2 regions of the Bacillus sp. T-10(2022) genome follow, and region 2 is predicted to be linked to the other one. Evidence: riboswitches for the same ligand, from Rfam matches in the RefSeq annotation. Region 2 holds a riboswitch; the other holds the start of a gene.
The links. A riboswitch is a leader RNA that binds a small molecule or an ion and turns the genes downstream of it on or off. The one in region 2 is predicted to bind glycine.
Positions count from the first base shown of each region.

Region 1: another riboswitch for glycine. It lies ahead of OSJ91_RS03270 (amino acid permease); the one in region 2 lies ahead of gcvT (glycine cleavage system aminomethyltransferase GcvT).

Region 1 is NZ_CP113518.1:684,671-688,473, reverse strand. Features, by position in the region: gene OSJ91_RS03275 (amino acid permease) at 1-429, opposite strand, end outside; glycine riboswitch at 933-1,011, shown strand; gene OSJ91_RS03270 (amino acid permease) at 1,220-2,560, shown strand; gene OSJ91_RS03265 (DUF3311 domain-containing protein) at 2,835-3,035, shown strand; gene OSJ91_RS03260 (sodium:solute symporter family protein) at 3,032-3,803, shown strand, end outside.
Region 2 is NZ_CP113518.1:3,776,548-3,780,350, forward strand. Features, by position in the region: gene gcvPA (aminomethyl-transferring glycine dehydrogenase subunit GcvPA) at 1-751, opposite strand, end outside; gene gcvT (glycine cleavage system aminomethyltransferase GcvT) at 769-1,875, opposite strand; glycine riboswitch at 2,012-2,095, opposite strand; glycine riboswitch at 2,099-2,186, opposite strand; gene OSJ91_RS18415 (DEAD/DEAH box helicase) at 2,563-3,803, shown strand, end outside.

The DNA.
Region 1 (3,803 bases), 2.5 Mb from region 2:
GGATTTGACGGAAATGAGGTTGGCCGCCCCCAAGATGACCATGGCGACCACACCTGGTATCCAGGCCGGTAACTCCGGGAACCAATATTGCATATACAACCCAACCGCGATGATTTCGGACATTCCGACGATTACCCATTGAAACCAATTGCTCCAAGCAGTCATATAACCTGCCAAAGGATGTATATAGCTGCTCGCAAAGGTTGCAAATGAACCTGTAGTCGGTTCTAAATAAAGCATCTCACCCATGGAACGCATGATGAAAAATATAAAAATACCTGCGATGGCATAAGCAAGCATTACAGAGGGCCCGGTCCATTTGATCGTGCTCGCCGATCCCATGAATAACCCGACACCGATGGTTCCGCCCAAAGCTATCATTTGAATGTGACGTGCTTCCAGCCCTCTCTTTAATTCCTTGTTCGACATGTTTAACTCCCCCAGATGCAATATCGGTAATGCTTTTCTATCCTTACCACGAACGACTCTCTATTAATTATTGCGATTAGAAATGCTCTATCGAAGAAAAAATATCAATAACACTTCAATTATGTTTTCTTATCTTATAATAGTAAATATTCTGTAAAAATACAATTGTATTTTTGAAATAAACAGTTGCCAAATATATCTTGGCAATTTCCCTAATCTAAAAATATCATTTCAAAAAAATGATGATCAATATTTCATAATAGTGATCATCCAAAAAATAAATTTTTCAAGTACCTTAATAAAAATTAAGATCACTATAAAACTGCAGATATTGCCTTTTTCACTTCAAAAAAACTTGTTGACCTACCGAAAAATAGATGATAGAATTCCAATATTATTTTATAAGCATAATGAATGATTCAGCAGTGGTAGATTATCACTGACGACATTTATTCACAACCGCATACAAGCAAGCGATGAATGCTATGGATGACACTATAGCAGGAGCAGCTTCTGGAGAGACTGTACAAGATGCAGCGCCGAAGGATTCACAATCTCAGGCAAAAGGACAGAAGAGTAACGAATGATAAAATTGTTATTCTGAACCCTTTAAGAGATTGGTATTATCCAATCTCTTTTTTTTATTGTCCATTTTGTGGTTGGACTAAAAACAACAGCTTTAAAACCAATGGGAAAGGCAAGCTGGACGAAAAAATCACGTCCCTCTCTCCAAGACCATGCAGGTAAACTCATTCACTACCAAGACAATAAAAAAACGGGGGCGTAGGAATTGGCTAAACAAGAATTAAAAAGAGATTTAAAAAATAGACATGTACAACTGATTGCAATAGGAGGAACCATTGGCACCGGATTATTTTTAGGTTCCGGAAAAGCCATACAATTGGCAGGTCCTTCTATTTTATTTTCCTATCTTATAATAGGGATTGCCTTGTTTTTTGTGATGAGGGCACTAGGTGAATTGCTCTTATCCAATGCAGGGTATGCATCATTCACTGAATTTGCAACCGAATATGTCGGTCCATGGGCCGGCTTCGTGACAGGCTGGACATATTGGTTCTGTTGGATTATGACCGCAATGGCCGATATCATAGCTGTCGGCGTCTATATACAATATTGGTTCGATATCCCTCAATGGATTCCGGCTCTAATATGCCTGGTCATTCTTTTAGGATTGAACCTATTGACCGTTAAGTTATTTGGTGAATTGGAATTCTGGTTTGCCATCATTAAAGTAATTACGATCATCGCCTTGATCATCGTGGGAATCATCCTTTTGATCATCGGCTTCAATACCAATACCGGAACGGTTTCCCTAACCAACCTATGGAATCATGGGGGCATGTTCCCCAATGGCATTTCCGGATTCCTGTTATCTTTACAACTGGTCGTCTTCTCATTTGTCGGTGTCGAATTGGTCGGGGTTTCCGCAGCAGAAACGGCAAACCCGAGAAAGAACATTCCATCTGCCATCAATAAAATCCCTGTCCGGATTTTACTTTTCTATGTTGGTGCACTATTCGTCATTCTCTGCGTCAACCCATGGACACAACTGGATGCCACGAGCAGCCCATTTGTAGAGGTCTTTGCGTTAATCGGCATTCCTGTCGCTGCAGGGATCATCAACTTCGTCGTTTTGACTTCCGCTGCTTCTGCATGCAACAGCGGTTTATTTTCAACGAGCCGAATACTTTATACGTTAAGCAGGAATGGCGAAGCCCCTGCTAAACTGGAAAAATTAAATAAACAGGCGGTTCCGGGCAATGCCTTATTAACATCCACAATCGTTGTATCAATAGGGGCATTATTAAGCAAGCTGATACCGGAACAGGCATTTACTGTCGTGACGACCATCAGTGCCATCTGTTTCATATGGGTATGGAGCATTATCTTGATCTCCCATATCAAATATTCGAAAACAAGGCCTGACCTAAGAGCCGAATCGACTTTCAAGGCTCCTTTTACACCCTTTGTCAATTACGCCATTTTAGGATTATTCCTGTTCATCCTTATTGTTATGCTATTCGCTGAAGCTACACGACTATCACTGCTCTTGACCCCACTCTGGTTCATACTCTTGGTGATACTATATAACTATCGGAAAAAAAGATAGCTAAAGGAAAAAAGCCTTGAACTCACTATGAATTCAAGGCTTTATCTGTCTTATGAACATATCAGGGTTCGGCTGTCTGCGCACAGTTGCTCAAATATATCAGGCAACTGCATTAAATTTTATATCAAAATAGTGTAAGCTAATATATATTATCGGACCTTTTCCGTCATGTATGAATTTTTCATTCCGGTTTGGTTCACCCATCCATCAGTGGCATTGAAGAATAAACCCCATTGGTGGGCGTTTCACTTTATTAAAACGGAGGGGTTTGTTTATGAAGATTATATATATTCTTACTCTAGTTCCTTTTATAGGCATACTAGGATTTCTGCCTTTTGTTAATAAAATAGAACCATATGTATTAGGGATGCCTTTCAATATGTTCTGGATGGCTATGTGGGTGGTCCTTACCTCTGCCATACTGGGCATCATGTATAAGCTGGATCCCAGGAATCGGGAAGGTGACCAGGAATGAATATTGCTCTCTTAATCATTTTAGCATTCTTACTTCTATCGATATTTTTAGGCATACGCTCTTCAAAAGGAAAAGATATGGACTTGGAACAATGGACGGTGGGCGGACGCGGTTTTGGTGCGATATTCGTCTTTCTGCTGATGGCCGGGGAAATCTATACGACCTTCTCCTTCCTTGGCGGCAGCGGCTGGGCTTATGGCAAGGGCGCACCCGCTCTATATGTTCTAATTTACATTACTTTGTCTTACGTATTATCCTATTGGCTCCTGCCGGAAATTTGGAGATATGCCAAGGAAAATAAACTGATGTCTCAATCCGATTTCTTTGTAAGCAAATATAAGAGTCCCGGTTTAGGAGTTTTGGCTGCGCTTGTCGGTGTGGTGTCGATGATTCCAGTGATCGTCGTGCAGCTGAAAGGATTGGGGATCATTGTCTCAGAAGCATCTTATGGTGCCATCTCTATGTCTGAGGCAGTTTGGATGGGGGCGATCAGCCTTACCATTTATGTGATGATCTCCGGTATACACGGATCAGTTTGGACAGCGGTCATTAAAGATATCATGATGGTTGCCATAATAGGATTTTTGGGGATTTATCTGCCGATTCATTACTTTGGCGGATTTCAGCCGATGTTTGAAGCGATTGATGCGGCCAAGCCTGGTTTTCTAAAGTTCCCAGATCAGGGACTTAGCGTATCATGGTTCATCTCCACGGTAATATTGCTCGTATTCGGTTTCTATATGTGGCCCCAGGTTTTCAGCGCTGTTT
Region 2 (3,803 bases):
ATGTCAAAGCTCCCAATGCAAGCGGATTACTTGAAACGATAAACATCGACTTGACTCCATGAATGATTTCTTCCATTTCTTTCAATGGCTCGATGCGGCCAAAAAAGTTTGGATATTGCACGATCACTCCTGCAATGTCCTCATTCGCCAATTCCCTTAAAGCAGCTAAGTCCGTCACACCGTCTTTATAAGGAATTTCGATCACTTCCACGCGTTGCCCTTTCGCATAGGTCTTCACGACTTCTTTTGATTCAGGATGAACGGCTCCTGAAATGAGAATCTTCTTGCGTCGTGTCTGTCCTGAAGCAAGCATGGCTGCTTCAGCCAGCGCTGTTCCGCCGTCATACATGGAGGAGTTAGCCACATCCATGCCCGTCAATTCACATATCATCGTTTGATATTCAAAGATGGCCTGAAGCTCGCCCTGTGAAATTTCAGGCTGATAAGGTGTATACGCCGTATAAAATTCAGAACGGGATAGAACATGATCGACGATGATCGGTGCATAATGGTCATAGACACCCGCACCAAGGAAGGAAGCATAGTTTTTAAGATCCGCATTCTTGGCAGCAAGCCTTGATAATTCTTTCATTAATGCAGGTTCCGATTTAGCAGGCTTGATATCGTATTCTCCTTGAAAACGAACGCTTTCAGGGATATCATTGAAAAGTTCTTCAGCAGTGGATACACCTATCACTTTCAGCATTTCTTGTTTATCTTGCTCTGTCATGGGTAAATAACGATGTTTCATCTAATGACCATTCCCCTCTATTTACGTGGTTTTTTATAAAAAGGTGTTTGTATTATAACGGCTTTCAAACGTTTGGAACGGATTTCCACTTCGACTTCCGCATCCAGCACCGAAAATTCCTTATGGATAAGTACCAAACCCACGTTTTTCTTCAACGTTGGTGATTGGGTACCGGTCGTGACCTCACCAATGACTTTATCACCGCTGTAGACCTTATACCCATGACGTGGAATGCCACGGTCAATCATTTCAATTCCCACAAGCTTGCGGGGAGCTCCTTTCTCCTTTTGCTCAGCAAGAACGGCTTTCCCGAAAAAATCAACTTCCTTATCCACTTTTACTGCAAAACCAATCCCGGCTTCTATCGGGGTGATGTCCGCTGAAAGCTCCTGCCCATACAACGGCAGTTTCGCTTCAAAACGCAGGGTATCACGAGCACCTAAACCAATCGGCTGAACCCCCTCTTCCTTTCCGGCATCCATAATCGCCTTCCAAAGGGCAGGACCATTTTCACTGTCACTATATATCTCAAAGCCATCCTCACCAGTGTATCCAGTACGGGATACCATCGTGGAGATACCGTTAATCATGACATTTTCCTTGAACTTGAAAAATCCAATTTCATTTAAAGCAGTATTTCCCGATAGTTTTTGTAAAATCTTCTCTGCAGATGGTCCTTGAAGTGCCAGCTGTGTATAGTCACTAGATACATTCTTAATTTGGACATCTTCCGTTAAATGAGCTTGCAGCCAATTGAAATCTTTTTCTGTGTTCGCTGCATTGACCACGAGCAGATAGTCATCCTCAGCCCTTTTATACACGATGAGATCATCAACCGTGCCTCCGTTTTCATAACACATGGCGGTATATTGGGCACCACCCTGTTTCAGCTTTGATATATCATTAGTCAGCATCTTCTGTAAAAAGGAAAGGCTCCCGGGACCCTTAACATCGACTTCTCCCATATGGGAAACATCGAATAACCCCGCTTTTGTACGTACGGCTTCATGTTCGTCCTTTATACCCGAAAATTGGACAGGAAGTTCCCAGCCGCCAAAATCAATCGTTTTACCTCCGTATTCACGATAAACCTCAAATAGTGGTGTTCTTTTTAAATTGGTCAAAAAATGACCCCCTTCAGATTTTTTAAAATTAATTGGCTTCATTATCAAAAGCTTCTTGTCATTACGCATCAGATATCCTGATTCATGATGTGAAAAAAGCACAAAAAAGGACAGAGAAAGCCCGTTTGAGCTTTTTCTCTGTCCTGAAACCTGAAAGTTTACCTATGTAATAGGTTTTCCCCTTTGGTGGCCGTCCCAAAATGGGCGGCGCTCTCCAGAGTTGCGTCCAATAAGAGTTCTTTTGCCTGAGAGATTCACTGCTAAGTTTGCTCCTTCGGCGCTACATCCGTAGTCTCTCCCCTTATCTTCACCCGCATATAAATGGTCTACCAATGAAAGGAAGCCAATAAGCCACCAAGCATCGGTAAAACCCCTGATCATCGTGGAATGCATTCTCTGCCAATTCTCCTGAAACTTCAGAAACCGTTTGATCGGTCTCCTTCAGTAATTTTGGATAAATTAGGAGCCTAAAGCCCATACTAAGAAAACGCGAACTGCAAAATCGATGTACAAAGATTCTTTGTAGCGTTTGGAAATTGGAATTTTCTAAATATACTTATATCCTACCCTAAGAAACTTATCTCTGCAATATCTTTTGAAGAGAAATATTTTTCTTACTTCACATATGAAATGTTCGGGTTTTGACCTTTTATTAAGGAAATTATGATTTAAGAGGGAGTTATTTCTATGAAAATCAATATATCCTTTAATTCTGAATGGAATGACGAGTTTCTGCAAAAGATGGAAAATGACGGTCCATGGGGAAATTGGGAGCTTTATAAGCTGGCGGTTCAAATGGAGGAAAATCTTATCATCCCTGATTTTGAAGGTTTACAGGCGCCCAAGCACCTTCCGCAGTTAACCCCGCTTCCGCATCAATTGGAAGCAGCCAAGCAAGTGGTGGAAAAGATGAATGGAAAGGCCATTTTAGCTGATGAGGTAGGGCTCGGAAAAACAATTGAAGCTGGATTGATCCTAAAAGAGTATATGATTAGGGGCCTTGTAAAAAAAGTTTTGATCCTTGTTCCGGCTTCCCTTGTCACACAATGGGCTTTTGAATTGAATACCAAGTTCCATATACCGGCAGTCGTTCAGAGAAAAAGTTATGTTTGGGACTCCTGTGATGTGGTCATTTCATCCATTGATACAGCGAAACGCGCTCCACATCGAGATATCATTTTCAAGCAGGAATACGACTTCATCATTATTGATGAAGCTCATAAACTTAAAAATAATAAGACGAAGAACTATGAATTCGTCCAAAATCTGAAAAAGAAATTTTGTTTACTCCTGACAGCCACTCCGATTCAAAATAAAGTCGAGGAAATTTTCCACCTAGTTTCGTTATTGAAACCGGGCCACTTGGGAAATGCCTCACTTTTTTCGGAAAAGTATAAAGGGAAAGGCCGGAACATAATTGAAGATGAACACCTAAAGGAACTTGTCAACACTGTCATGATTCGAAACCGGCGGGCCGATACTGGCATTGAATGGACAAAACGGCATGTGGAGACCATCACCATTGAATTTTCTCCAACGGAACAAGCATTGTACGATGCAGTTTCCAAATTCAAACCTATTTCGGATGGTTCTAAAGGAAGCGCCTTTTCGGCTCTCACTCTCCAAAGGGAAGCATGCAGCAGCAGAGAGGCGGTCTTTTATACATTAAAGAATATGAAAAATAAATATGATCAGCCTTCCCCTGACTTTTTGGCAAAGCTTGATGATTTATTTTCTAAAGTGAATGAAACGGTTCAGAACTCCAAGGCTGAAAAAGCTTTGGAACTGATCAAGAAAATTGATGATAAAGTCATTATCTTTACCGAATATCGGGCAACTCAGCTATATTTACAATGGTACCTACAGCAGAATGGAATTTCTTCAGTTCCTTTCCGAGGCGGTTTTAAGCGTGGAAAGAAAGATTGGAT